3 regions of the Brevibacillus sp. HD3.3A genome follow, and region 1 is predicted to be linked to each of the others. Evidence: riboswitches for the same ligand, from Rfam matches in the RefSeq annotation. Region 1 holds a riboswitch; each other region holds the start of a gene.

What was found. A riboswitch is a leader RNA that binds a small molecule or an ion and turns the genes downstream of it on or off. The one in region 1 is predicted to bind lysine.
Region 2: linked by a shared signal. The riboswitch ahead of dapD (2,3,4,5-tetrahydropyridine-2,6-dicarboxylate N-acetyltransferase) and the one ahead of HP435_RS05765 (amino acid permease) in region 1 are both predicted to bind lysine.
Region 3: linked by a shared signal. The riboswitch ahead of HP435_RS08520 (aspartate kinase) and the one ahead of HP435_RS05765 (amino acid permease) in region 1 are both predicted to bind lysine.

The regions. Positions count from the first base shown of each region.
Region 1 is NZ_CP085874.1:1,119,997-1,129,624, reverse strand. Features, by position in the region: gene HP435_RS05775 (CGNR zinc finger domain-containing protein) at 237-794, opposite strand; gene HP435_RS05770 (DinB family protein) at 952-1,446, shown strand; lysine riboswitch at 1,564-1,750, shown strand; gene HP435_RS05765 (amino acid permease) at 1,864-3,306, shown strand; gene HP435_RS05760 (TolC family protein) at 3,504-4,556, shown strand; gene HP435_RS05755 (TolC family protein) at 4,905-5,957, shown strand; gene HP435_RS05750 (cidABC operon transcriptional activator CidR) at 6,115-7,026, opposite strand; gene HP435_RS05745 (CidA/LrgA family protein) at 7,139-7,510, shown strand; gene HP435_RS05740 (LrgB family protein) at 7,507-8,181, shown strand; gene HP435_RS05735 (aminotransferase) at 8,266-9,447, opposite strand; gene HP435_RS05730 (Lrp/AsnC family transcriptional regulator) at 9,444-9,628, opposite strand, start outside.
Region 2 is NZ_CP085874.1:4,002,886-4,012,513, forward strand. Features, by position in the region: gene HP435_RS18500 (N-acetyldiaminopimelate deacetylase) at 1-346, opposite strand, end outside; gene HP435_RS18505 (aspartate aminotransferase family protein) at 350-1,564, opposite strand; gene dapD (2,3,4,5-tetrahydropyridine-2,6-dicarboxylate N-acetyltransferase) at 1,579-2,289, opposite strand; lysine riboswitch at 2,393-2,582, opposite strand; gene HP435_RS18515 (flavodoxin) at 2,738-3,181, shown strand; gene HP435_RS18520 (GNAT family N-acetyltransferase) at 3,274-3,819, shown strand; gene HP435_RS18525 (EcsC family protein) at 3,816-4,643, opposite strand; gene HP435_RS18530 (hypothetical protein) at 4,683-4,880, opposite strand; gene HP435_RS18535 (hypothetical protein) at 4,952-6,997, opposite strand; gene HP435_RS18540 (class I SAM-dependent methyltransferase) at 7,194-7,994, shown strand; gene HP435_RS18545 (hypothetical protein) at 7,991-8,665, shown strand; gene HP435_RS18550 (HlyD family secretion protein) at 8,751-9,628, opposite strand, start outside.
Region 3 is NZ_CP085874.1:1,743,521-1,753,148, forward strand. Features, by position in the region: gene uvrC (excinuclease ABC subunit UvrC) at 1-1,012, shown strand, start outside; lysine riboswitch at 1,099-1,285, shown strand; gene HP435_RS08520 (aspartate kinase) at 1,517-2,758, shown strand; gene HP435_RS08525 (DUF2507 domain-containing protein) at 2,863-3,315, opposite strand; gene HP435_RS08530 (succinate dehydrogenase cytochrome b558 subunit) at 3,641-4,252, shown strand; gene sdhA (succinate dehydrogenase flavoprotein subunit) at 4,271-6,028, shown strand; gene sdhB (succinate dehydrogenase iron-sulfur subunit) at 6,047-6,796, shown strand; gene HP435_RS08545 (MarR family winged helix-turn-helix transcriptional regulator) at 6,827-7,288, opposite strand; gene HP435_RS08550 (S8 family serine peptidase) at 7,481-9,628, shown strand, end outside.

The DNA of each region.
Region 1 (9,628 bases):
CCACCTCGCTTCCGGTCCCTTGTTACCTGCTTCTTATTATGCCTCCATTTTCCTTTCCATGTACGTCATTTGCATTTGCGGATTCGCGGGCTACACATACTGAAAGCATGACGCTTCCCATGCCGCGAAACGTTTGCTACAGCGATGGCAGCGACAGCAGATCGTGGGCTTCTCCCTGCTCTTTTGCCCAGACATGAAAAAAGGCGCAGTCTGTTTCTCTGCCCCTTTTCCTTCGCTCATTTTTTCTCCTTTTGCCGCTCCCGAAAACGGCGTACCTTCATCAGATTGCCGCACATTTTATCGTCGCACCAGCGCCGCACCCGGTTCCGGCTTTCATCGTAGAACACCCAGCGGCAGTCCTCGTTGTCGCAAATCTTGATCCGCTCCAGATGGGACGGAAGCAACAGCGTGGCAAAAGACCCGGCGATCCGCGCCATGACCAGTGGCCATCCTTCAATCGCGCTATGCCATTCCTGCGCATAAGTTGCTTCCTCTTCACCAGGCACGACGCGAACGTAAAACGGAGCTTTTGCCAGCGTCTCGTTCAGTTGCTCCAACTCCTCTTGCAGCAATGCCTCCCCGCTGACCACCTTTTCCAAAAGCATTCGCATATACTCGCGAAATTGCACAAGAACAGCGACGGTTTCCTCGTCAAGCGGCAGCGGTGCCTGCAATTGGTGCTCTTGCAAAAACCATTCCTGCCATTCCCGCTTTGCCAGGCGATTTTCCTTGCGGCCTGTCCCGCGCCAGTCACGCCAATCGCTGTTTAAAAAATCGATGCATAGCCATTGCACACTTCTCTTCCCCCATCTATTTTCGCTTCTTGTAGGTAACACCAACATATGGTAAGATCATCTTGTAACCACCAAAATTCATTTTGAACGTTACAAACTTCTTCTTATTGCCATTATAGCGCTTCACCAATCTGTTTGACAGACGAGGAGGAAACACATGAATCGGATGGAATTGCTTGTTCATGAATGGGAGTGCACGTATGACAAAGAAGATTGGTATCCGCCGCTCAAGCACGCCCTGGATGGCGTGACCGTGGCCCAAGCCAGCTGGCGTCCCGAAGGAGAGGCAGCGAACACGATCTGGGAAAATCTCAGTCATCTGCTCTATTTCAAAGAGCGTTTGCTGCACCGTCTATCCGGTACGGATTTTCCTGGTACGGCTGAGACGAACGATGACACCTTCCAACCATCCGGAGCGCCAGACGACGAAGCAGCTTGGCAAGCGGCGGTGCAGCGCATGGAAGAAGTACATCGCGGCATTCATGAAAAGCTCCGCTCCCTTTCCGGCGATGCATTCGATCAGCCGCTGCCCACCATCTCCATCGGGCAAAGCGTGATGAGCATCATTTTGCACGACGCTTTTCATACGGGACAAATCGTGCAAATCCGCAAGCTGCAAGGCTCCTGGCCTGCGCGCAGGTCATTTTTGTAGCCCTTGCTCCCACTCTAGCAATATTTTGCAGCACAACTTTTTTCATTGATTAATAACGATCAATCTTATATAGTTGATAAATAAATCAACTTCATACATGTTATCCTCATCTTTCACGGTGAGGGTAGAGGTCGCGGCTTTTATGTCATCCTGTACGAGATTCAGAAGAAATCTATGACTCCAGGAAAGGGAAAAGCCGCCGAAGCTCATATCGCATCTCTGTGCGCGTGGGCTGGGGCTGTACCCGAAAGGGACAGAACTGTCACGTTTGCTTGCCGGGCAAACGTGGTGTGCTATCTTCAGTGAAGGCTTGGTGGGGATTGGATGATACCGCCCTATGCCGTTTTTTGGCTATTGGCGGTTTTTTCGTTTCCGACCGACCTTCTCAAAATCTTCGAAAGGTCGTGCAAGCATCTTATGTCACAGAATCAACTGCAACGTGGTTTGAAAGCCCGCCACCTGACGATGATCGCCATCGGCGGCTCCATCGGTACGGGCTTGTTCCTGGCGAGTGGAGGCTCGATTCACGAAGCCGGACCAGGGGGCGCTTTGGTCGCCTACATCGCTATCAGTATCATGGTTTACTTTTTGATGACCAGTCTTGGGGAAATGGCCGCCTTCATGCCTGTATCCGGCTCCTTTTCCACCTACGCCACCAGATTCGTCGACCCGTCACTCGGCTTCGCGCTTGGCTGGAATTACTGGTACAACTGGGCAATTACGATTGCGGTCGAACTGTCAGCCGCAGCTCTCATTATGAAATACTGGTTCCCGGATACTCCCGCCATTTTGTGGAGTGCCTTGTTCCTCGTCCTTATGTTTGCTCTTAATCTGTTGTCTGTCAAAGGCTACGGCGAATCCGAATACTGGTTTGCCTTGATTAAAGTAGTCACCGTCGTCGTCTTTATCATCATTGGTATTTTGATGATCTTCGGCATTATGGGTGGCGAAGCAGTCGGCTTCCAAAACTTCACCAAAGGCGATGCACCGTTCAATGGCGGCTTCATGGCGCTTCTCGGCGTCTTCATGATTGCCGGGTTCTCGTTCCAGGGAACCGAGCTTGTAGGGGTGGCCGCTGGTGAGAGCGAAGACCCTGCGCGCAATATCCCGAAAGCGATCCGCCAGATTTTTTGGCGCATCTTGCTCTTCTACATTTTCGCAATCTTGATTATCGGGTTGCTCGTTCCTTACGACAATCCGAATCTGATCAGCGGTGATATTACCGATATTGCCATCAGCCCGTTCACGATCGTCTTTGAAAAAGCCGGCTTTGCCTTCGCCGCCTCTGTGATGAATGCGGTCATCCTCACCTCCGTGCTGTCTGCCGGCAACTCCGGCATGTACGCATCCACCCGCATGCTGTGGGTGCTGGCGAAGGAAGGAAAAGCGCCAAAATGGTTTGCCAAAGTCACTCGCAACGGCGTCCCGATCAATTCCTTGATCATGACGGCTGCCATTGGTGCGCTGGCGTTTCTGTCTTCCCTGTTTGGAGATGGCGAGGTGTACGTATGGCTTCTGAACGCATCCGGCATGTCCGGGTTTATCGCTTGGCTCGGCATTGCCATCAGCCATTACCGCTTCCGCAAAGCGTACCTGGCCCAAGGCCGCGACCTGCGTGAGCTGCCATACCGGGCGAAGCTGTTCCCGTTTGGCCCGATTTTCGCCTTTATCATTTGCTGCGTCGTCATTGTCGGCCAAAACTACTCGGCGTTTATCGGCGGCGAGATTGACTGGAACGGCGTGTTCGTCTCCTATGTTGGCTTGCCGCTGTTTTTGATCGTCTGGCTTGTCTACAAGTATACGAAAAAGAGCAAGCTTGTTCCGCTCCATAAAGTAGATTTCAGCATGGACGAAAAATAAATAGCTTTGCCAAACAAGTCATTGCAGGCTCCCTCACGTCGAGGGAGCTTTTTCTTTGTTTCATTTTATTTTTCCGATCAACTTTCTTATGATTACATATTGACGAATGTAGACTGGAAATATATACTGTTCATGAAAATTTGATAATGAGAATCGTTATCGACAAACTCTTTTCCTATTCCCAAGGAGGCCCCATAATGAAGTCCAGGTTATCGAAGCATCTCTACAGCACTACACTGGTTGCCGCGCTTCTTGCAGGCAATACTCATTTGGCTATGGCCGCTCCTGCAGTCGTTGCAGCCGCAGAACAAACCCAGACCGCTCCTCTGTCTCTTCACGGTGCGATCGAGCAAGCATTGAAAACCAGCATCGATCTTGAGCTGCTGCAAATAGATTACGATGTTACGGAATATGAAACGCTCTATACGCTGCGAGAAAAAGCGGCCATCCAGCTCGAAAACGTCAATACGCTCGATGATGCCAAGAAAAAATACGAAGACGCTGCCAAAGCGAGAAAAGACCTGGCGCTTAGCGAAGTCACTTTGAAAACCTCAAAAAACAATTTGCAGTTGCAAGTGCAAAAAGCGTATTTTGAAGTCTCTTCTCTGGAAGAAAAGATCAAGCTGCAAAAGCAAAGCATCCAACGCCAATACTGGTCGGAGAACGACGAAGCGAAAGAAAAGCTGTCCGCTCTGGAAACCAGCTACAAGCAGGCATTGGCCAAACTCAACGATCTGCTGAACGAAAAAAAGGACAAGTCCTGGCGCTTCGAAACCCGCGAGCTGTCCGCACCGCTTGTTGCCACTCTGGAAGAAGCCAAAGCGCAAGCCTACAAAAAGCGGCCTGACATGATGAAAGCTGTCGCCGAGAAAGATTTTGCCGAAGTCAAAGTTAACTACACGAAAGATTACACGCCCATCAGCACCTATAAAGGCAAAGTAGCCGTCAAGCAATTGCGCAAGTCCGACCTGGTGCTGGAACGACTGAAGCAAAAAGTCGATCAAGAAGTAGCCGACTCTTTCGAAAAGGTCGCCGCGGCGAAAAAAGCATTGGCTGAGAGCGTCCTTGCCAAAAACGAAGCAGCCAAGCAATACCAGCAAGCTTTGTCGGATTACACGAGTCAAAAAGCAGCCTTGAAAGACTTGATCGAAAAAGAAGCAAGCCTGTTTGCAGCAGAAACCAAAGCATCTGAATCGCTCTATCAATACAACCTTGCTGTCAGCACATTGGATCAATCGATCGGTTTCTAATATTTCGCTTCACGTAATATTTTTTCGTCATTTTCCCTCCTTTTTATCTGATGAATTAGGCAGCAAGCTCCAGACTGCCTTTTATATAGATCAGCGGCTCTCTCCTCTTTACTTTTGACCAAGCTCATAGCAAGAAAGGCGTCCGCTATCTGGATGCCTTTCTTGCTGCACGCTGCCTTTACACAAAATTTGTAAATTATTTAAACTCTTTGATTGATAAATGATGTTTTCTATCATTCCAACTCTCGATTTCGTATTGACGAACATCAGGTTGGAAATATATACTGTTCATGAAAATTGATAATGATTATCGTTTTCATTACTCGTGAAATGAAGGAGGCTTTGTAAATGAAGTCCCGGTTGTCCAAACATCTTTACAGCACCACACTGGTCACTGCTCTTTTTGTCGGCAGCTCGCACCTGGCTCTGGCAGCCCCTCTCGCAGCGGCGGTGGAACAAACAGCAGTAGCTCCCCTCTCTCTCGATCACGCTGTTGAGCAAGCATTGAAAAACAGTGTTGACCTGGAACTGGCGAGACTCGATTACGAAACCACTCGCTATGAGTCTCTCCTGACCCTTCGAGACACAGCGGCAATCAAAAAGGATGACGTCAATTCGCTGAGTGAAGCTTCTGACAAGTACGGAGATGAAGCTGAAGCGAAAAAAGATTTGCTCGTCGGTGAAGCTTCCTTTGCCACCAAGCAAAACGCTCTGCGCCTCGATGTCCAAAAAGCATATTTTGAAGTTCGCGCCCTGGAAGAAAAAATCAAGGTGCAAAAGAAAAGCATCCAGCGCCAATACTGGGCCGATGACAATGACGCCAAAGACAAGCTGTCCGCTCTGGAAAGCAGCTACAAGGAAGCATTGGCCAAGCTCAACGGCTTGCTGAATGAAAAACAGGACAAAGAGTGGTTGCTGCAAACGAGCGCACTGACCTCTGCCCCGCTGAATACAGTGGAAGAAGCTCTTGCTCTGGCCTACCAAAAACGCCCTGACATGATCGAAGCCGAAGCGAAAAGAGAGTACGCCCAAATCAAAGCCGATTTTACGGCAGAATACTCCGCGGGAAGCACATATAAAGGAAGAATCGCGCGCAACGACCTGCGCAAAGAAGAGCTGCTGCTGCAAAGCCTCAAACAAAAAGTGAGTCTGGAAGTCAGCGATTCCTACGAAAAAGCGGCAGCTGCCAAAGCTGCACTGACAGCAAGCAACGCTGCCAAAGAAGAAGCTGCCAAACAATACGAACAAACTCTTTACGATTACGCCAACAATAAAAAAGGCTCTTTGAATGACCTGATCGACAAAGAAGCAGAATTATTCGAATCCGAAACCAAAGCTGCCGACGCTCTTTATCAATACAATCTGGCTGTAAGCGCCTTGAATCAATCTGTTGGTTTCTAAAACTTCGCAATACGAAATAATAATTTCATTTTTTCCTATACGACCATTCCCATTGTTGTAACAGGCTGCTCCTATCAACCAGCCGCCTTTTCTACCATATACATGCATACCATTTTCGGTCGCAGCCAATTGCGGCCACTCCCATACGAGCAAGGCTTCATTCAGAAGATGAAGCCTTGCTTTTCATATGGGGCAAGCTTTCTTTCGTGAAGCGAATCCATTCGCGCGTCGCATACGAGAGATAGGCGTTTTTGCGCCAAATCATCCCGAGGTGCCATCGGATCGTCGGATTGACCAGCGCAAGACTGTGAAAACGGCGCGGGTCCAGCTCCCGGCAGATCGTTTGGGGCAGCAAGGTAATCCCGACATTGGCTGCCACCATTTCCGAGAGAAAGTCCCACTGAGAGCTTTTGTACATGACCGCAGGGTGAAAGCCGACTCGCACGCACTCGTCAATAATCCGGTTGTGCAAGGAAAAGTCTTCGTGAAACAGCAAAAAGCGCTCCTGCGCAAGCTCGATCAGCGATACCTCCTGCTGCTCGGCCAATGGATGAGTCGGGTGAACCACGACGCGAATCTGCTCGTTGACGAACGAGTACGACTCAAAAAGCGCTTCATCTGTCGGCAGCAAAACGACACCGCTGTCCAGCATCCCCGATGCGACATCTGCCTCCACTTTTTTCGAACCGACTTCCAGCAGCTCCAACTCGATCCCCGGATACTGCTCGCAAAACTTCCCGATGACTTTTGGAAAAAAGCTCGCTCCTACCATCGGCGGCAGCCCGATGCGAATTTTTCCGCGCTTTAGCTCCATCAAATCTGCCAACCTGATTTTCATATTCTCGAACGATTTCACCATGACTTCCGCCTGGGAGAACAAAACCCATCCCGCATCGGTCAACGTGATGCGCTTTCCGACCCGCTCAAACAGCTCTACGCCAATTTCCTCCTCCAGATTGCGCACCATCTTGCTGATCGTCGGCTGGGTAATATACAGCGACTCTGCCGCCTTGGTGAAGCTGCTATGCCGCGCTACCTCCAAAAAGTATTGCAAATGGCGAATGTCCATCCGCTCTTCGCTCCGTTTCTTCTATAGATAAGATGAATGTTACTCATTCTATATATGCATTTTACCTATGAAAAAAGCTGATGTACACTTTTCCCAAAGGGAGAGGACCATCATGAAAAGACTGATTATCATTGCGGGGCAAGTAGCATTTTTCATTCTCATGTCTGTTTTGATGAACCTGCTTGTTTCTGCGCTCGGCTGGAAAATCCCCGGCAGCATCCTGGGGATGTTTGTTGTGTTTTTCTTGCTCCAGGCCAAAATTTTGCGGCTGGAATGGATTGAAACCGGAGCCGCATGGCTTTTGGCAGAGCTGCTGTTGTTTTTTATTCCGCCGTCTGTCGGCATTGTCTCGTACCAAAGCCTGATGCTGCATGAAGGGCTGCAAATTGTTCTGATTATCGTGATCGGCACTGCGTTCGTCATGGTCTGCAGCGGCTTGATCGCCCAAAGCATCTCGAAGCGGAAGGGGCATACACGCTCATGATGACCGGACTGATTGGCTTTTTGCTGACTATCGTCATTTATTTGACGGCCAAACGGCTTTATCGCTATAGACCGATTATGCTCTTTTCGCCTATCTTGTTCACACCGCTTCTGCTGGTTGTCCTGCTGCTGTGCGCCCAAATCCCTTACGCTGATTACAACGAAGGGGGAAAATGGCTGGCGTACATGCTCCAGCCTGCGACTATCGCCTTTGCTGTGCCACTCTACAAGCACTATCCTTTATTGAAGAAACACGCGGCACAAATCATGATCAGTGTCGTGTCCGGCTCGGCGGTGGCCGTCATCTCCTCCGCTGTGCTCGCTTTGCTTTTGCATACCGATCAGCAAGTGCTCTACAGCCTTTTGCCGCGTTCCATCACGACGCCAATCGCCATGAACGTATCGCAAATGATCGGGGGCGTTCCTTCGATTACCGCCGTGCTCGTCTTGATGACCGGAGTGCTCGGTTCCATCATCGGGCCGTACATTATTGCTTACTTGCGGATTTCCGATGATATCGCGCGCGGTGTCCTGCTGGGCACAAGTGCGCACGGCGCAGGGACGTCCAAGGCGTTTGAAATCAGTCCGATCTCAGGCACTGTCTCCAGTATTTCCATGATCGTAGCTGCGCTTGTCACACAGCTCGTCGCCACGATCGTCATGTCGTCATAAATTTATCCGAAAAAGCAATGCTGCTGCATAAAAAAGAGGACAGCGCTACTGGCACTGTCCTCTTTGCTGTTTTCCTCGCCTGCCCTACTGCAATCGTCCCATCAGGCGCTCCATCCGATCCAGCGCCTTTTTCAACTGCTCCATGGACGTCGCATACGAGCAGCGAATGTGGCCTTGTCCGCTCTCGCCAAACACGTCTCCCGGCACGACTGCCACTTTCTCCTCCATGAGCAGCTTTTCGGCAAACTCGGCGGAACTAAGTCCTGTTGCCGCCACAGACGGGAAGGCGTAAAACGCTCCATCCGGTTCATGGCACGTAAGTCCGATCTGGCGGAAGCCATCGACTACGTAATTACGGCGCTGACGGTAACTCTCGATCATTCGCTCCATATCCGCGCGGCCATGGCGCAACGCTTCGAGTGCAGCCATCTGGGCCATCGTCGGCGCACACAGCATCGTGTACTGGTGAATTTTCAGCATGCCCGCGAGCAGATCAGGTGTGGCACACACGTAGCCGAGCCGCCAGCCTGTCATGGCAAACGCTTTGGAAAAGCCGGAAATCAGGATCGTCCGCTCTTTCATTCCCGGCAGAGCCGCGATGCTGTCATGCATGCGTCCGTACGTCAGCTCTGCATAAATCTCGTCGGAAATCACCAGCAGGTCGTGCTTTTCAATAATCGGCAGAAGCGTCTTCCACTCCTCTGCTGTCATCGTGCCCCCTGTCGGGTTGTTCGGGTAGCAGAAGATGATCGCTTTCGTGCGCTCTGAAATATTCGCTTCCAGCTCTTGCGGCGTCAGCTTGAATTGGTTTTCCATCGTCGTTTTCAAAAACTTCGGCACGCCGCCAGCCAGCCGAATGACAGGCTCGTAGGAGACGTAGCACGGTTCTACTACCAGCACTTCATCACCTGGATCGAGAATGGCACGCAAGGCGATATCAATCGCTTCGCTCGCTCCTACGGTTACGAGAATCTCCGTCTCCGGATGATAGCTGACCGAGAAGCGCTCCTCCAAATACTTTTGAATCTCGACGCGCAGCGGGAGCATGCCCGCATTGGAAGTATAGGCAGTGTGTCCGCGCTCCAGCGAGGAGATAGAAGCTTCGCGCATGCGCCAAGGCGTGACGAAATCCGGCTCCCCAACCCCGAGCGAGATGACCCCTTCCATCGATGCCGCCAGATCGAAAAAGCGGCGGATGCCCGATGGCTTCAAAGATGCGACTGTAGACGACAAGCGATTTTTTTTGACTGTCAATTGTGTACTCACGGCGTAACCACCATCCTGCGATCTTCGTCACGATCTTCCAGCTCAATGCCATCGTGCTTGTAGCGTTTCAAAATAAAGTGCGTCGCTGTCGATACGACAGAATCGAGCGTTGACAGCTTTTGCGATACGAAGGTAGCGACCTCTTTCATCGTCTTGCCTTCCAAAATGATCGACAAATCGT
Region 2 (9,628 bases), 2.9 Mb from region 1:
CGATCGGCTGCTGCACAAAATGCGTCAGCAGCCCGAGAGCAATCGCCATGTGCATGTCGTGTCCGCACGCATGCATATACCCTTCATGCAACGAGCGAAACGGATAGGACGTCTCCTCTGCAATCGGCAAGCCGTCCATGTCAGTCCGCCAGGCAATCGTCCGCTTCGGATTGGTTCCGGCAACCTTGACCAAAATCCCGGTGCGCCACGTCTTGATCTCCAGCCGATCTTGCGGAAGCTTCTCTAGGTAATCGAGCAAATACTTTTGCGTTTTTACCTCTTGAAAGCCCGGCTCGGGAATTTGGTGCAGATCGCGGCGAATTTGGGTAAACAAAGATGTCGTCATCGCTTACGCCTCCCCTTTTGCCCCTTGAAGCTCAGCCAGTTCCGCTGCAAAGCTTTCCAGGAAACGGTCTACGTCTTCCTTGGTCAAAGTGAGCGGCGGCAGCAAGCGAACAATCGTTTTTTGCGTCACATCCACGAGAACTCCCCGATCCAGCATGGCTTGCTGCAAGCGGCTGACCTCTTCGGGAGCAGCACTGAGCGGGATTCCCACCATCATGCCTTTGCCGCGCAGCGCCTGAAGCTGTTCCGGGAGGCGCTCACGCAGTGCTTCCAGTCCAGCCCACAGGTAGGCAATCACTTCGTCTACGCTCGCTGCAAATGCGGGATCGAGCAGTTCGTCCAGCACGACATTGCCCAAAGCAGCCGAAAGCGGAGACGGCGCAAAAGTCGTGCCGTGATCTCCCGGCTTGAACTGGTTCATCAGCTTCGTCCCGGCAATGACGCCACCGAGCGGAAGTCCGCCGCCTACTCCTTTGGCAAACAGGATCAAATCTGGCGTCACGCCTGCGTGCTCGTAGGCAAACAGTTTTCCCGTCCGTCCCATGCCTGTCTGGATTTCATCCATGGCAAACAGCATGCCTTCCTCTTGGCAAATGGTCGCCACCTCGCGCAAAAAGTCTACAGACAAAGGCACGACACCCCCGGAGCCAAGAACAGGCTCCATCAGGACGGCTGCTGGCTTTGCCTCGCGACAGATGGCGCGCAATCCGGCTGTGTCCTCCGGATCAAGCTCGTACACGGGAAAATCCGGCTGCGGAAAATCTTGATAGACGTGCGCTTGCCTGGTCAGCCGAACGGCGCCCAGCGTCCTGCCGTGAAAACTGTTGCGCAGGACGACGATCCCTTCGCGTCCCGCTCCGTCGGTCTTCGTCCATTTGTGAATCATTTTGATCGCGGACTCGGTCGCCTCTGCGCCGGAATTGGTGAAGAACACTTTTCCCGGGATCGTCTGCTCGACCAGCCGCTTGGCCAACAGGATCGCCGGCTGGTTCAAAAATACGTTGGAAATGTGCAGGAAACGTTCTCCCTGATCGCGCAGCGCCTGAACAATCCCCGGGTGGGAGTGGCCCAGCACATTGACTGCCAGGCCCGTAAACAGGTCCAAATACTTGTTGCCCGCTGTATCGTACAGGTAGTTTCCTTCCCCTTTGGCGATCGCGATAGGCAAACGTTTATAAGAAGAGACGATGTATTGTTCGTCGAGCGTACGCCAGTCCATGTGAGCTCTCTCCCCTACAGCTGACGTAGCTCCTGCTTGATCTCCGTCTTGGAGCGAGTTTTGTCGTCGATTTGTTTGATGACACGAGCAGGTGTGCCCGCAACAACCACGTATGGCGGCACATCCTCAATCACGACCGCGCCTGCTGCTACGACCGCGCCTTTTCCTACGCGAACGCCTTCGAGGATAACCGCATTGGCACCGATCACGACATCGTCTTCGACAACAACCGGCTGTGCGGAAGGCGGCTCAATAACGCCTGCAATGACAGAACCAGCGCCGATGTGGCAATTTTTCCCGATTGTACCGCGTCCACCTACAACCACGTTCATGTCGATCATCGTGCCTTCGCCAATTACCGCGCCAATATTGATCGAAGCTCCCATCATGATCACCGCGTTGTTTCCGATGGTAACCTGGTCACGGATGATCGCGCCCGGCTCGATGCGAGCCTGGATGCCTTTTGTATCGAGCAATGGAATCGCGGAATTGCGGCGGTCGCTTTCTACCACGTAGTCCTCGATTTTGTCGGCGTTTGCAGCCAAAACAGGCTCGATCTCTTTCCACTCGCCAAAGACGACGCCAGTAGAGCCAGTGATGAACGTTTTTGCGCTGGCACCGAAGTCAATGCCCTCCAGATTGCCTTTCACGTATACTTTCACAGGTGTTTTCTTTTCGCTTTTTTGAATAAACGCGATAATTTCATTTGCATCCATCATGTTCACAGGTAAATCCTCCTTTTTGGTCAAAACCTTGCCTTGTTTAAATTGACTAAAAAAAGCAATGAGTGCATTCGCTATCTCATTGCTTTCCAAACTGCCCAAGCAAATCGTAAATAGCGCTCCACAAGAAGACAATCGTCTTTTGTGACAGGATGTTCATTGTTCATGAGCCACCCCAGCCGCTGCTGTTCGAGGGGAACAACAACCGCTTCGGCGCTTTAGCCTTTCCTCCTTTTCCCGCCCCCCGGCAGATGACGAAAAGATGTACTATTCTTCGGCGCACCTCTATTTAGACTTCCAATATTATAATTTCATTTAACTCTACCAAAATCATTCCCATGTGGCAACAGCTTTATAGAAAGAAAAAAAATCATTGACAACGAGAATCATTTTCATTATCTTATTTTTGTGAGAATGATTTTCATTATCTTATTTGGAGGGTTTCAACCTTATGAGCCGCATTTTGATGGTTTACGCAAGCATGACTGGAAACACACAAGAGATTGCTGAAGCGATTGCTGAGGGTATTCGATCCACAGGAAAAGAGCTGGAGATAAAAGAAGTGATGGACGCAACAGCCAAGGAACTTGAGGACTACGATGGCATCCTGCTCGGCGCTTACACTTGGGGCGACGGCGATCTTCCGGACGAGTGCCTGGACTTCTACGAAGAGATGGACGACATCGATCTGACTGGCAAAAAAGTAGTCGCATTCGGTTCCTGCGATTCCGCTTACGAGCACGTTGGCGCTGCCGTAGATACTCTCTTGAAAAAAGCGAGCGAGCGCGGTGCGGAAACACCACTTGAAGGCTTGAAAATCGAGCTGTCCCCTACAGCGAAAGAAGTGGAAACCTGCAAGGCGTTTGGCGTTTCTTTCTCCGAATTGCTGGGCTAAGACCAGAAGGCCGCTGAAAAGAAAAAGCCTTTCCACTTAAATCAAGTCATGGTACAATGTCGATCCGACTTTTTCCAGGGAGGATTGATATCATGACGCTACATACAGAAACGGTCTATCTGCGACCTCTGGGCATGGACGACGCAGCCGAGCTTCTTGAGCTTCGGCTGCGTAATCATGCTTTTTTGCAACCTTTTGAACCGATTCGGTCGTCTTCCTTTTTGACGCTCACGGGCCAACAGGAACAAATCGCCCAGGCGGAAAAAGACTTTGCCGCTGGCACAGGCTACGCTTTTGGCGTCTTTCTGCGCGAAACGGACGACATGATCGGCCGTGTTGCCCTGTCAAACGTCGTACGCGGCGCCTGGCAAAACGCAACCATCGGTTACTTCATGGATCAAAGCTGCAACCAAAAAGGCTACACGACAGCCGCCGTCAGGCTCGCTCTCGCTTTCGCCTTTCAAGAAGCCGGTTTGCACCGCGTGCAAGCCGCTGTCATGCCTCGCAATACGGCCTCTATTCGCGTTTTGGAGAAAAACGGTTTTCGCAAGGAAGGGTTGTCCTTGCACTACTTGCAGATCAACGGCGTGTGGGAAGATCATCTGATTTTCGCGCTGACAGCCGAAGACCTGGCTTAATCACGCTGCGCTGTTTCTTGTGCCCGCAATCGCTCCAGGATTCGCCGCTTGCGGTAAAGCATTCTCCCCGCTTCGGCGACATCCTGTACGGTTGAACGATTCAAGTACGCTCCGAACAAAATACCCGCAATCGGTACCAGCTGAAACAGCTTTTTCCACCCGAAATTTTCGGTGTACGTCACGACGACCTCCCGCCAGCCTTGCAATTGCGCGATGACGTCTTTCTGCGCAGCTGGCTCGTCAAACCGGGAAAGCTCAGCCAAAATCGCTTTTTTCCCGACAATATCCGAGGAAGCAAATTGAAGACACTTGACCACGAACAGGCGCTCTCGCTTTTCTTCTGGCCGATATCCGTAGCAGAGGGCCATTTCTTGCAATACTTTCAACGAGGTGCCCAAAAGCAACGGAATGTCGATAGCCAATGTAAAAATTCCGCCGATCCCCGTCGTCGCACCTTGCACCGTGGCAAAAGTCGCCCGCGACTCTTTCAGATTAAGAGCCACTTCATCCATGAGCACAAGCGGCGCTCCTGCGACCTCTTCTGCTCGCGGCTGCCTCGAACCGGATTGCTCCTGCTCAAGCCGCTGAGCGAACTTGCTGTAAATCGCCGCATCCGAAACGAGATACGTCCCTCCCGTTTCAAGAAATGCCGCCATCTCGTCTACTGCCGTTCCCAGCTTATCCCTGACGAAATTGGGCGTTATTTTATCCAGCCAGACGAAAGGAAGCCTGCCCAGCTTTTCCCAAAACCACAAGTCGTTTTGATCTTTCTCCCATGCTTCTACCGCTGCCAGCTCCTGCTGCAAATATGCTCTCGACTCCATCTGTCCCAATCCCTCCCACACCTTTCCGCTCTTCTGTTTCTATTGCTCGCCGCGCTTTTGCTTCCATAAACACTGATTGCGAAGCAGCTGTTTGATATGCTCCCGCAACTGCTCAGGCGTGGAAAAGCGTACAAATTCCTTACTGTCTGTTACGATTCCCAGCTTCAAATGTTTCACTTGCTCCCCTTCGATGCAAAAACCGAACTGTTTCAGAATGGCGATCTGTTCACTGGTCATCTCGCTTGCCCTCCCCTTTGAGCACTTTTCCCAACAAAAACCCCCCTGCCAATTGCAAGGGGGACGTTTGCTTATTTCACTTCTACTTTCAGAGACATGGTTTCATTTCGTTCCTGGACGTTCAAGTCTTTCACGTATTTTTTGTCTTTTAGCACAAGCGAGCAAGTCTTGTACGTAAGATGGTTGGTCACCTTGATTGTGTAGACGCCTGCTTTTCCGTCGTTGTCCTCGATAATTTGCCGCAAATCGAGGGATGACATTCCCTCATCTTCGTATTCATCATCCGGGTCTGACTCGAAAAGCGCGATTTCCTGTCCTTCATAAAACACTTGAACCGTGTTGTCGGATGAAATCGTCGCTCCAACAGTCGTCTGATTGGAGCCAACTGGCGTCTCTCCGTACGTCCAGACGAGGTTCGGCATGTAGTAAGCCGTGCCGTTGCGCCCCGTTCCATCCCGCAGCTTTTTGTTTCCGCTGCGTTTTGCGTACGTAGCTTTTAGCCGCAGCTCTCTGTCATTGTCCAGCTCTGCCAAGGAATTGACTGAAATGGTCTGCCCGTCGCGATATTCCTTGCCGCGATTGTTGATCAACAGCAGCGGCGATTGGGTAGGAGCCAAGCCTGATTCATCCTTGTCGCAGGCGGGGACAGCCGGGATTGGCCGGACATCTTCAATTACTTGAATATAGCCGCACCACGACTGGCGAGGCTCCCGCTTGCTGTAATAGTTCACCTTGAGCCGGCCTGGCTTGTAGCTGGACAGCAGGAGCGCTGTATGATCCCAGTTCAGCTTCGATTCATCCACCACCACGTTGTCAACGGCCCAGAAGCCCGGCCCTTCGTCGTCTGACGCTTCACTGCCATGCTCCACATGCTCCGCCGCTGTCGCCAGCCAGATCACATGTACAGGTCTTTGGTAAAGCTTCACGGTAATATCGGACGAGGACAAATTTTCCCGCTCGACCATCATCGAGGATTGCGCATTTTGCTGCATCAGCACATCCATCGTCGCAGTTGCACTCGCTGAATCACACGAGTTGGGCGCACCGGGAACCTGAATTTTTACTTCCGTTGCTGAGCTGCCCCAGATGTTGTCAGGATTGGTTGTCTGATTCGGCTCAAAAGTGACCGTCATCGTCATTCCCGCCATCATTTCCGGAATCGCCACCTCGAAATGCTGGGAGTCGGTCAAAGTCTGTCCTGTCCCATTCGCCGACCAGCGTCCGGCAACGGGAGAATACAGCGGAACCACTCCCGGAGCCGCAGGGGCAGAGATTTGCTGGCCTTGCGAGAGCTTTTGACCATTGGCGTCCGTTCCCATGTACAGTTCCGCCATGCCGACGCGAATATTTGTCGTCCAGATGCTCATGCTCATGTCATCGGGAGTGAACACGAGATCGTATTCTCCATTTGCCAGCGTTCCCGTCGCAAAAACGGTTCCCGGTACCGCTTTAAGCTCGGCACCTGTTGCTTTGTTGGTCATTTTCCACGTTCCCGGAACCGTGCTGGCAAAATTCGTAGAGCCCATCATGCCGAAAATAACTGTCTGACGGCCGGCTGGAACTTCCTCGCCCTCAGCCTTCTCCCCTTCAAAAACGCTCGGGTAGTTTTGCGCTTCTACTTGAAAGCGCACATGCACGGTGCTTTTCTGCCCTTTGGCATCTGATACGACAAACGTGAGTGTATGCAGGCCAGCCGTCAATTTGGCAGCCGGAATGGAAAAGCGGGGAACTTGCCAACGGAACGTGCTTTGCGAAGACTGCTGTTCGGCCTGGTACTCCGGCATGGCAACACCGTCAAGCATCACCTCGCTTTTATTGAGGTTCGTGCCGCTACCATACGTCGTTTGCAGCAGGTCGATATCGAGAGGAGTATCTGGCGGAAGGATAAATTCGTCATTTTTTACCCAGTTCCACCCTCCTGAATCCTGGCCAGCCACTTGATAGTCGTTAAAGATAATCATATTGTGAACAGGCTGCGAAACGGGCTTTGCTACTTGGCTGTTTTTCTTCATAGATGTTGCAGCCCCTGCTCCCATGGCTGGCGGAGCCGATACTCCCGACAAAAAGGTGCCAGTAGCCAGACACACAAGAAGTGCTTTTACAACCCATTTTTTCACGGAATATTCTCTACCTTTCTTTGCATTCGCTGTAGTGTTTCCACTCGTCTTTCTTCGACAAAATGAGCCTAGTTTCCTGTGCCGTTTGAAAAAATTCCGCGCCATGCACATAGGTAAAAACTATTCGTTTGATCATTTTTATAGATTTGATTTATACCTATAAAACTGGTAAAACAAGAGAAAAGGAGGGAGACAGATGAGTCTCACGAATCAATGGAATGCCAAGCTCTACGATGACAAGATGAGTTTTGTGTCCGCTTATGGCAAAGGACTTTTGGAGTGGCTTTCCCCCGTGCCCGGCGAAAACATTCTCGATGTAGGCTGCGGCACCGGGGATTTGAGCGCGCAACTGGTAGAGGCTGGCGCCAAGGTGACAGGCATCGACTTTTCCGCAAGCATGATCGAGACAGCCAAACAAAAATATCCACAGATTGCCTTTTCCGTAGCCGATGCCCACTCCTATCAATCAAACGAGCTGTATGACGCTGTTTTTTCCAATGCGGCGCTGCACTGGATGAAAAAGCCGCAGGAAGTGATTCAGTCTGTCTGGCAGCTGCTCGTTCCCGGCGGACGCTTCGTTGCCGAGCTTGGCGGAAAAGGCAACTGCGAATACATCCTCCAAGCTTTGCGGATCGCATTGAGTCGGCACAATATTTCGGCAGATGAGCGCTCTCCCTGGTATTTTCCAAGCATCGGCGAGTACACTGCCCTTTTGGAAAAGCAGGGCTTCCGCGTCACACTGGCCTCCCACTTCGACAGACCAACCACCCTGCCAGATGGCGATCAGGGATTACAGCATTGGCTGGATTCCTTTTGCAGCCCTTTTTTCGCGGGACTGTCCGCGCAAGCGAGGACGGACATCCGCGAAGAGGTGACGGAGCTGCTGCGCCCGGCGCTTTTCCACGCTGGCAGCTGGGTCATGGACTACAAGCGACTGCGCTTCATCGCCCGCAAGGAAGCCACGCCAACCTCTTTGCAGCCGGATGCCAGCCGATGAAGCGAATTGCCTGCTTGCACGCGCACCATTCGAATATTGCGCTTTTAGCCGATGCCTTCGCCGCGCTCGACGTCGAACTTGTTCATTTCGTCGATCCGGGCATTCTTTTGCAAAGCACAGGAGCTGTTGCCCTTGCAATTGAGCAGGCGCACGCGAAACTGCGCGACCATTTGCAGTGGATGAGTCAATGTTCGGCAGACGCCGTGATCATCACCTGCACCCAGTACGCTTCTTACCTAACCCCAGAAGACGAGGCCAGCTTCGCGGTTCCCATTTTCACCATAGACGGCCCGCTTCTTCAGGAGCTGTCGCTTGATCCCGGTGCGAAGCTGCTTTTGTTCAGCAACCCGGCCACAGTCGAGCCGACCATGAACCGCTTGCGGAGCTACGCGCAAGCAGCCGGGAGCGATCCCGCAATCGAGCTTCACATCATCGAAAATTCGTTTGACCTGCTGATGGCAAACAGACAAGAAGCATACTGCGCCAAAATAAAGGAAGCGCTCCATCACCTTCAACTTGCCCGCCCTGGTATAGCCTTGGCAGCGGCGCAGCTGTCCATGGGTCCGGCAGTTGAGCAGTTCAGCCGCGAGACAGGCCAGCTGGTGGCTCATCCTTTGAAAAGCTTGACCTCAAACGTCTGCGAGAGACTTTCATTGACCCGCTATCGCTAAAAAAGACAACAGCCAACGCGATCCGTTTGCAAGACGGGTACACAAGGCTGTTGTCTTTTCTCGTTGCATGCTCGTGCTGTAATTCTTACATGCCTTCCGGATTCATCATCAATACTTCTTCGCCTTCATTCAGGCCATTGACAATCTCTACAAAGTCCGCGCCTTCCAGTCCGATCTCAATTTCTTTCGGTGTCGGCTCTCCAGACGACGGGTCTTTGACCATGACGGTTGCATGTCCTGCTTCCATGACCTCAACGGCATTCAGCGGCAATCGCTTCACGTTGTCTTTTTGCCCGACGTAAATATCGCAATCACCCGTCATGCCGTGCTTCATATCGGCAGCCTCGCTCAACTCCACCTTGACGGCGAAGCGAACAGACTTGTCCTCTTTTGTCCCTTCTTTCGGAAGCTCGGTGACTTTCCCTTTGAACGGCTTGTTGCCAAAAGCATTCAAGTAAACATCTACGCTTTGGCCGAGCTTGATCGCTGGAATATCCATCTCATCTACCGCAGCTACAAAGTAAACAGAGGAAGTATCCATAATAACGGCAACTGGCTCAGAACCAGGGGTTTCGCCTTCTTTGACATTCAGCTTCGTGATGACCCCGCTGATCGGCGCTTCCACTTGCTTTTTGGCGATTTCCCGCTTTTTCTGCTCCAGGTTCAGCAGCGCTTCTTTCAAGGAAAGCTCTTTGTCTTTCAGTTCCAGCTCGGAATCGGTCAAATCCATTTTGAACAAAAGCTGTCCGCTTTTGACTTCGTCTTCCTTGTCAATCTCCACTTTTCCGATCTTGCCATGCGTTCCGGCCAAAATCTCCATTTCATCCGACAATTCAAACGGAGTGGCTTGCTGACTCATGTACAGCACCCCTTTAGGGTCTGTGTACTGAACTTGCCCGATATCTCCTGCGTAGAGTGCACCCGGCTTCTTGACCAGCACTTCGACGTCGTGAACGCCACCCA
Region 3 (9,628 bases), 620 kb from region 1:
GTGCATTCAAATTTTTTACATGCGCCAGGGCAAAATGATCGAGCGGCAGACGACCTCTTTTCCATACTATGGCGGCGAAAGCGAAGACTTCATGTCGTACGTCACCCAGTTTTACTACGACAAGCAAAACGCGCTGCCAAAAGAAATTTTGCTGCCGGAGGAAAGCGAGCCGGAGCTGCTTAGCGAATGGCTCGGGGTCAAAGTATTGACACCGAAGCGGAGCAAAAAGCGCGAGCTGGTCGAGATGGCCTGTGAAAACGCGCGCATTGCCCTCCAGGAGAAGTTCGCGCTGATGTCCAAAGATGATGCGAGGACGATTCAGGCTGTGCACAATTTGGGGCACGTGCTGGGGATTGGCGTTCCCCACCGGATCGAGGCGTTCGACAACTCCAACATTCAGGGAACAGAGCCGGTGTCTGCGATGATCGTGTTTACAGACGGTCGTCCGGACAAAAAGGAGTACCGCAAGTTCAAGATCAAGACGGTCGAAGGCCCCGACGATTACGGGTCCATGCGCGAAGTTGTCCGCAGACGCTATTCGCGGTTGCTGAAGGAAAACCAGCCATTGCCGGACTTGATCGTCATCGACGGAGGCAAAGGCCAAATCAGCGCTGCCATGGACGTCCTGGAGAACGAATTGGGGCTGTACATTCCGGTCTGCGGCTTGGCGAAGGATGAAAAGCACAAAACGGCGCAGCTGATGTACGGCGATCCGCCAGAACCCGTGAATCTGAAGCGGGACAGCTATGAGTTTTATTTGCTACAGCGCATTCAGGACGAGGTTCACCGTTTTGCGATCACGTTCCACAGACAGTCACGGACGAAAACGATGCTCTCCTCCCAACTGGATGAAATTCCGGGCATCGGCGAGAAGCGGCGCAAGCTGTTGTTTACCCATTTTGGCTCGCTGAAAAAAATGCGCGAAGCGACTGTGGAGGATTTCCGGCAGCTTGGGATCGGCGACAAGCTGGCCCGAGAGATCATCACTCATTTGCGCAAGCTGGAATCGTAACGGTTTTGCAAAAAGCGATTGAACCGCTCGGATTCCCATGATATAATGCGTTTCAAACAGAATAGTTAGCCTCACTTCCATTTATGGAGTGAGGTAGAGGCGCGAAAACCATGAGTACCACCCTGAGATCGGGTATCTGTGAAGGGAACGGGAAAGGGGGATTCGCCGAAGTGTGGAGAAAAACCCGTTTGTCTCCATGCTGGGTCTGCATTGAACAAGTGCAGGACTGTCATCTGGCTCTTGACCGGCGCCAGATGGAGAGCTATCTCACGGTGTGTCGATGTGAGCGGTGACAGGGATTTGCCTTGTCATGTGCTGCCATGGACCGCGTGTAATTGGGAGGGAGGAACCGGTATGTCGAAACAGTAGGCAGCGGCAGGTACTTATTCCTTGTCGGTGCCTTTTTTATACAGACTTTTTCCAGTAAAAATAGAGAGATTCATAAAACGGCAGCAAAAGATACATTCTACAATCATTGGATATGAGAAAAGGGAGCGAAGCCGCATGGGGTTGATCGTGCAGAAATACGGAGGCACCTCTGTAGGGACCATTGAGCGAATTTTACGAGTTGCAGATCGAATTGCCAGTTACAAAGAAGAAGGGCACGATGTGGTGGTCGTCGTATCTGCGATGGGCAAATCTACAGACGTATTGGTAGATATGGCCAAACAGATCAGCGCCTACCCGTCCGAGCGAGAGCTGGATATGTTGCTGACCACGGGGGAGCAAGTATCTATCGCCTTGCTTGCAATGGCCTTGCACACGAAAGGCTACGATGCGATTTCTTTGACAGGCTGGCAGGCTGGAATCACGACGGAAGCGATTCATGGCCGGGCGCGAATCAAACAAATTGATTCTGAGCGCATCCAGGCAGAAATAAGCCGCGGACGTGTTGTGATCGTAGCAGGTTTTCAAGGTCTCAGCGACGAAGGAGAAATTACGACGCTCGGCCGGGGTGGTTCGGATACATCGGCAGTTACGCTGGCCGCCAGCTTGAATGCAGACAAATGCGAGATTTTCACGGATGTGTCCGGTGTGTACACAGCCGATCCGCGGATGGTGCCAGCGGCAAGCAAGCTGGACACGATCTCGTACGACGAGATGCTTGAACTCGCGAATCTCGGAGCGGGAGTTCTTCACCCGCGCTCGGTGGAGGCAGCGAAGAAATACAAAGTACGGCTGGTCGTCCGCTCCAGCTTTACTGCCGAAGAAGGTACGTACGTTGAGGAGGTTGCCAACATGGAAACAGGAAGAGTAGTAAGTGGAGTCGCGCATGACGAGGATGTAGCAAAAGTCACGGTTGTCGGTATGCCTGCGAAGGTTGGGACTCTTTCCCGCCTGTTCAATACGCTGGCGGACAATCAGGTGAACGTCGACATCATTATTCAAAGCTCCTATGACGCAGCAGTGACGAATATTTCCTTCACGGTTGCTGCGGATGACTTGAAAAAGGCATTGGACACGTTGGAAAACCACAAAGCAGAGCTTGGCTTCGAAAAAGTCGATTACGAGCAAAACCTGACCAAAGTGTCCATCGTAGGCTCCGGCATGGTCAACAATCCGGGAGTGGCTGCCGAGATGTTCCGCGTTTTGGCAGAAAAAGAAATTTCTATTAAAATGGTTTCAACTTCAGACATCAAAGTTTCTTGCGTCATTCCTGCCGGGCAGACTGAGCTTGCTGTCCGCAGCCTGCACTCGGCATACGGACTCGATGTGGAAGAGACAGCAGTGGTGCACGGAATCTAGGCAGCGAATGCTCCCTCGCCTGTAGGCAGAGGGGGCATCTTTTTGACCTGACAAGACACGCCAGTCCTGACAATTATTGCGCTGCGAATGGTTGGCATGAAGGATCACTTTGGAGTATGGGCGCGTATCATGATCGTAGAACGGCTCTCGACCTCCAGCCGGGCAAAGGTGTCTTTTCCTTTCCATTGCTCAATGCTGCCAGCAATGATGCCTGCTTCGAGCGACAGGGAGCGGCTGAGGCGTTCCGGTGTTTGGTAGTTGTGGATCGTATGGGTGAGTTTGTAGACGATGGTTTCGGCAGACTCTTCCAAAAGATCAAGCTGTCCCAATCCGAGGCGAATAAAAGGCATAATCGGACCTGTGGAAGACTGGATGGGGATTTTTCGCCCGAGGTCTTTTCCCAGCCAGTACAAAATTGGACTCTCGCTGTCTCCGAGCAGGCTGTTCGTCAATGTCTCGCGTAGCAGATGGTAGCCGAGGTAGGGCATGTTCATTCTTTCCGCTACGGGAATCGTTTGCGGCGGCAACAGTGCTGCCAGCTGATCGGTTTGGTTCATGGCGCTTCCCTCCTGTTTGTAAGAGAGTATGAGAGAAGCCCGGACTCTATGACCGATTCATAGAAAAAATAGTGAAATTGAACAAAGTTATTCTATCAATGTATTTAGTCTATTGATTGTCTTGACGCTCTCTGTCGACAAGAGTACAATTGGATTTGGTCAAAGTTTTGCCCAACTTTTTTTCGTATTTTGACACATTCCGACAAAGTTAGGCGTGAGAGGTTCTAACGGCTTTTTGGCATGTCTAATAGGGTAGGCAATGGGTTAGGATATGGGAGAAAGGTCCATAAAAGAGCGCTACATACACTGAAAGGGGGACCATTGTATGGCGAAAGGCCATAGCTTTCTCAGTCACAAGCTGCACTCACTTCTTGGTTTGTTTCCGATCGGGCTCTTCCTGCTGTTTCACTTGACAGCCAACTATCAAGCGACCCACGGAGCAGAAGCGTTCAACCAGACTGTTGGTCTGATTGAAAAAGTTCCACTTCTCTTGATCGTTGAATTCGTTTTCATCTACATCCCGATCCTGTTCCACGCTATTTACGGTCTCTACATCGCATTCCAGGCAAAACAAAACGTGGGGAACTTCAGTTACTTCAGAAACCAAATGTTTCTGTGGCAACGCCTGACAGGAGTCATTACCCTCATTTTCATTGTTTGGCATGTGTGGTCGACACGTATCCCGAAAGCGATGGGTGTAACCGTAAATTTTGACATGATGGCTGACATTCTTAGCAGCCCAGCAATGATCGTATTCTACACAATTGGGATTATCAGTACGGTTTTCCACTTCTCCAACGGAATCTGGTCGTTCCTGGTTCACTGGGGAATTACAGTTGGACCACGTTCCCAACGAATTGCAACATACTTCACTATGGTCGTATTCGTAGTTGTAACCTTCATCGGATTGCGTGCGATGTCGGCTTTCATTCTGTAGGGATAGGGGGACTCAATCATGGCAAAAGGTAAACTGATCATTGTCGGTGGTGGTTTGGCCGGCTTGATGGCTACCATCAAAGCAGCAGAAAAAGGCGTTCCCGTCCAGCTGTTCTCCCTGGTTCCGGTAAAACGTTCCCACTCTGTATGTGCACAGGGCGGTATCAACGGCGCGGTAAATACCAAAGGGGAAGGCGACTCCACTTGGGAGCACTTTGACGATACAGTATACGGCGGAGACTTCTTGGCAAACCAACCGCCTGTAAAAGCAATGTGTGATGCAGCACCTGGAATTATTTACATGCTTGACCGTATGGGCGTTATGTTCAACCGTACAGCAGAAGGTCTTCTGGACTTCCGTCGTTTTGGAGGAACCAAGCACCACCGTACTGCGTTTGCAGGCGCGACTACCGGTCAACAATTGCTGTACGCTTTGGACGAGCAAGTACGCCGTTATGAAGCAGAAGGTCTTGTAACCAAGTACGAATATTGGGATTTCCTCGGAGCCGTTTTGGACGATACAGGAACCTGTCGCGGGATTACCGCGCAAAATATGCGTTCCGGTGAAATTCAATCCTTCCGTGCAGATGCTGTCATTCTGGCAACAGGCGGACCTGGTATCATCTTTGGTAAATCGACCAACTCGATCATCAACACGGGTACAGCAGCGTCTGCGGCTTACCAGCAAGGCGTTATCTACTCCAATGGTGAGATGATCCAGATTCACCCGACAGCGATTCCTGGCGACGACAAACTGCGTCTGATGTCTGAATCTGCGCGCGGTGAAGGCGGACGTGTATGGACATACAGAGACGGTAAACCTTGGTACTTCCTGGAGGATAAATATCCTGCATACGGAAACCTGGTGCCGCGCGATATCGCGACTCGCGAAATCTTCTCTGTCTGCGTAGACATGAAACTGGGTGTCAACGGCGAGAACATGGTATACCTCGACCTGTCCCACAAAGATCCAAAAGAGCTGGATGTAAAACTGGGCGGTATTATCGAGATTTACGAAAAATTCGTTGGGGATGACCCACGCAAAGTACCAATGAAGATTTTCCCTGCGGTTCACTACTCCATGGGCGGTATGTGGGTAGATTACAACCAGATGACCAACATTCCTGGTCTGTTTGCAGCGGGTGAGTGCGATTACTCCCAGCACGGCGCAAACCGTTTGGGTGCAAACTCCCTGTTGTCCGCGATCTACGGCGGTATGGTTGCCGGTCCGAAAGCTATCGAGTACATCAAAGGCTTGAACCAATCTTCGGACGACCTGTCTTCTACTCTCTTTGACAGCTACACAAGCAAAGAGCAGGCGAAATACGACGGCATCTTGAAAATGGACGGAACAGAAAATGCTTACCTGATCCACAAAGAGCTTGGCGAGTGGATGACAGACAACGTAACGGTAGTTCGCTACAACGACCGTCTGGAAAAAACAGATGCCAAGATTCAAGAGTTGATGGAGCGTTACAAAAAAATCAACATCAACGATACAAACAAATGGAGCAACTCCGGTGCTTCCTTTACCCGTCACCTGTGGAACATGCTGGTTCTCTCCCGCGCGATCACAATCGGTGCGCTCATGCGTAACGAAAGCCGCGGTGCTCACTACAAACCAGACTTCCCAGAGCGTGATGACGAGAACTTCATGAAGACAACCATGGCGAAGTACAACCCGGAAACAACTGCGCCAGAGATTTACTATGAAGACATCGATGTTTCGTTGATTGCACCACGGAAACGTGACTATACGTCTGACAAGAAGCACTAAAAGAGGAGGAAACTGATCATGGCAGAAAAATTGATTCACCTGATTATTACCCGCCAAGATAGCCCTGACAGCACTCCATACAAGGAAGAGTTCAGAATCCCGTACCGCCCTGGTATGAACGTCATTAGTGCACTGATGGAGATTCAACGCAATCCGGTCAATGCACAAGGCCAGAAAACCGCTCCGGTAAACTGGGAATCGAACTGCTTGGAAGAAGTATGTGGTGCGTGCTCGATGGTGATCAACGGTAGACCACGCCAAGCTTGCTCGGCGCTGGTAGACAAATTGGAGCAGCCGATTCGTCTGGAACCAATGAGCACATTCCCTGTACAACGTGACTTGTCGATTGACCGCAGCCGCATGTTCGATGCGCTGAAACGCGTAAAAGCGTGGGTTCCAATCGATGGTACGCACGATCTGGGACCAGGTCCACGCATGCCGGAAGTTGAGCGCCAATGGGCGTACGAGCTGTCCAAATGCATGACGTGCGGTGTTTGCCTGGAGGCTTGCCCGAACGTGAACTCGAAAGCCGAGTTCATTGGACCGTTCGCAATCTCGCAAGTTCGTCTGTTCAACCAGCATCCAACTGGTATGATGAACAAGCATGAGCGTCTGGAAGCACTGATGGAGGATGGCGGTATCGGCGATTGCGGTAACTCGCAAAACTGCGTGCAAGCTTGTCCAAAAGGCATCCCGCTCACCACTTCGATCGCTCACATGAACAAAGAAACAGTCAAACATGCTGTGAAGAAGTTCTTCTTCTCCTAAGCTGTTGTCAAAAGAAAAGGCGTGCGCCGGTTACCCGGAATGCACGCCTTTTTGTCTTGCTTCCTGGACAGCCGCAACTGCCAGTTTTTCAAACATGTACACGAACTGCTCCCATTCCTCATCCGTGAAATGAGCAAACAGTTGCTTCAACGCCTCCAGCCGATTTTGCTTGGCTTTGGTCAAAATGCTTTTTCCGTGATCCAAAAGACTGATGTACACGACGCGCCGATCTTCCTCATCGCGGTCGCGGCTTACGTACCCGTGCTTGTCCAGGCGATCAATCATGGCAGTGATTGCGCTTGGTTTGACATTCATGGAATCGGCCAATTCTCCGACGGTGCATCTTTGGCGTTGCTCCAATTGATGGAGAATATAAAACTGCGGTCCGGTCAAACCTGCCACAGGCTCGGCCAACTGTGACCCAAGTGTGCGCATAATCGTGCGGAATGCCTCTTGCAGGCGATCTATTGACTCAGGGGAGGGGGAAGACATGCTGAATTTCAGCTCCTTACAGCATAGTAGCAATATAGTAACGAGGAAGTTTCGTACAGGAAATATTTAACGTAATTAAATATAGGCCGAATCACCTGATTTGTCAACCTTACGGCAAAAGACGAGAATACCCGAGCGGTTCCCAGTGAAAACTGATACATAATGGGTGTACTTCCAACAAGGGGGCAAACGATGAAAAAACAGGTGATCAGCTTAGGGTTAGCGTTGGTTTTGCTTCCCGTAACAACCGTGAATCAGACGCAGGCAGACGTGTTCGCTTCTGGCGACTCCGCTGTTCTGCCGCGTGTGGTCATGCAGGATTTGGCGGAAATGAAGCAGCCATTACATACAAGTCATTCAGCAGAGACGGCAGGGAGCGGACAGCGGGCAAGCAGCGCCAATGAGTGGCAGCGCTCGGAGTCGGTTCCACTGGGCGAACAAGCTGTGCAAGCGCAAGTGTCCACCCTGGAGATGATCGAGGCTGGCCGTGCCTGGCAGGAAGCAGGCGTCAAAGGGGAAGGGATGCTCGTCTCCGTCATCGATACAGGAGTGAACCCGCGCCATCCTGACTTGCCAGCGCCGCACGACAAGCGGTTGGCGGTGCAAAAGTCCGGTTCGGCCCAAAAGGTGATTCCAGGCTTCAACTGGGCGGACCGCAACCAGACGACGGAAGATGTCGCCGAATCCCAACACGGCATCCACGTGGCCGGGATCATCGCCGCCAACGGGAAAATCAAAGGAGTTGCACCGGAAGCGCAAATCATGAGCCAGAAAGTCTTTTCCAACTATCAGGGGGAAGTGCCCGGCCTCAGTGAGTCCATCCTGTTTGCGATCAACGACTCGATCACGAAAAAAGCGGACGTCATCAACCTCAGTCTCGGCTCCTCTGCCGGATACGTGGATGAGTCAAACGTCGAGCAGATGGCCGTGAAAAAAGCCGTCGACAATGGCGTGATCGTCGTGGCTGCTGCGGGGAATGACTCTTATTTTGGCAGTGACAAAGTTCGGGCGCAAAACCCGGACGTGGCGATGATCGGTTCTCCCGGGCTCAGTCCGGACGCGTTTTCCGTTGCTTCTGTCAACGCGACGACACTTGCGGGCAACAGCTTTTCCGTCCAGGGTGTATCAGGGCTGGAACGAGTCGTATACTTGCCGGGGCACGTGGAGAGCGGGGCCGCGCTCAATCCGGTCGTGTCTCTCCTGAAGCCGTATCCGCTCGTCTACATGGGCAAAGGCAAAAAAGAAGACTACAACGTCTCGGTCAAGGAAAAAATCGTGCTGCTGGAGCGCGGCGACATTTCTTTTGACGAAAAGCTGCGCCTGGCGAAAGCGGCGGGTGCTGTCGGCGCGATCATTTACAACAATGAATCAGGGCCGCTGATTATAAGCGCGGAGCATTTGAAGCAAATTCCTGCCGTCGCTGTGCTCAAGCAGATGGGGGAGCAGCTGGCGCAGGCAGTGAAAAAAGGCAAAAAAGTAACGGTCACCTTCAATGGCGAATACGCGCAAAATCCGATGCCGTACCCGGATGGCGGAACGATTTCCGGCTTCTCCTCCTGGGGACCGACTCCCGATCTGCAATTCAAGCCGGAGATTGCGGCACCGGGCGGAGGCATTTTGTCGCTTGTGCGCGATTCGGAGTACGCCGTGAAAAGCGGAACCTCGATGGCGACGCCGCACGTGGCGGGCGGGATGGCGCTGCTCAAGCAAGCGTATCAAAAGCAAGGGCGCAACCTGCAAGGACGAGCTTTGGTGGAAACGTTGAAAGCAGCGGCGATGAACACGGCCGAGCCGGTGCTCGATCCGCGAGGGAGCGTGGCTGCATCTGACAAGGCCAAGGTGAAAAAGGTTCCGTACAGCCCGCGCGTGCAAGGAGCGGGCTTGATGCAAATCGCCAAGGCGATCCAGACCCCGGCGGTAGTCGTAGACGCGAAAGGAAAAGCAGGCGTCTCGCTCGGAGAGATCGGTCAGACGACGACATTTTCGCTGTTTGTCGATAACAAGTTTGGGAAAAAGCCGCTGACGTATCAGATTCAAGATGAGTACGGCGTCATGACCGATTTGCGCAAGGATGGCCTGAATATGCTTACGGAAACCGCTCTGGAAGGGGCACAGCTGCGTTTTTCCGCACAAAAGGTAACCGTGGAGCCAGGGAAGCGAGCAGAGGTCAAAGTGACGCTGGCGATTCCTCAGACAGCATCGCGCAACCAGTTTGCGGAAGGGTTCATCGCCTTTTTGCCGGAGGAGAAAGCGTTGCCTGTCTTGCGCGTGCCGTATTTCGGCTTTTTCGGGGACTGGGATGAACCGCGGATCATGGATCAGCCCGTGTGGGAGGCTGGC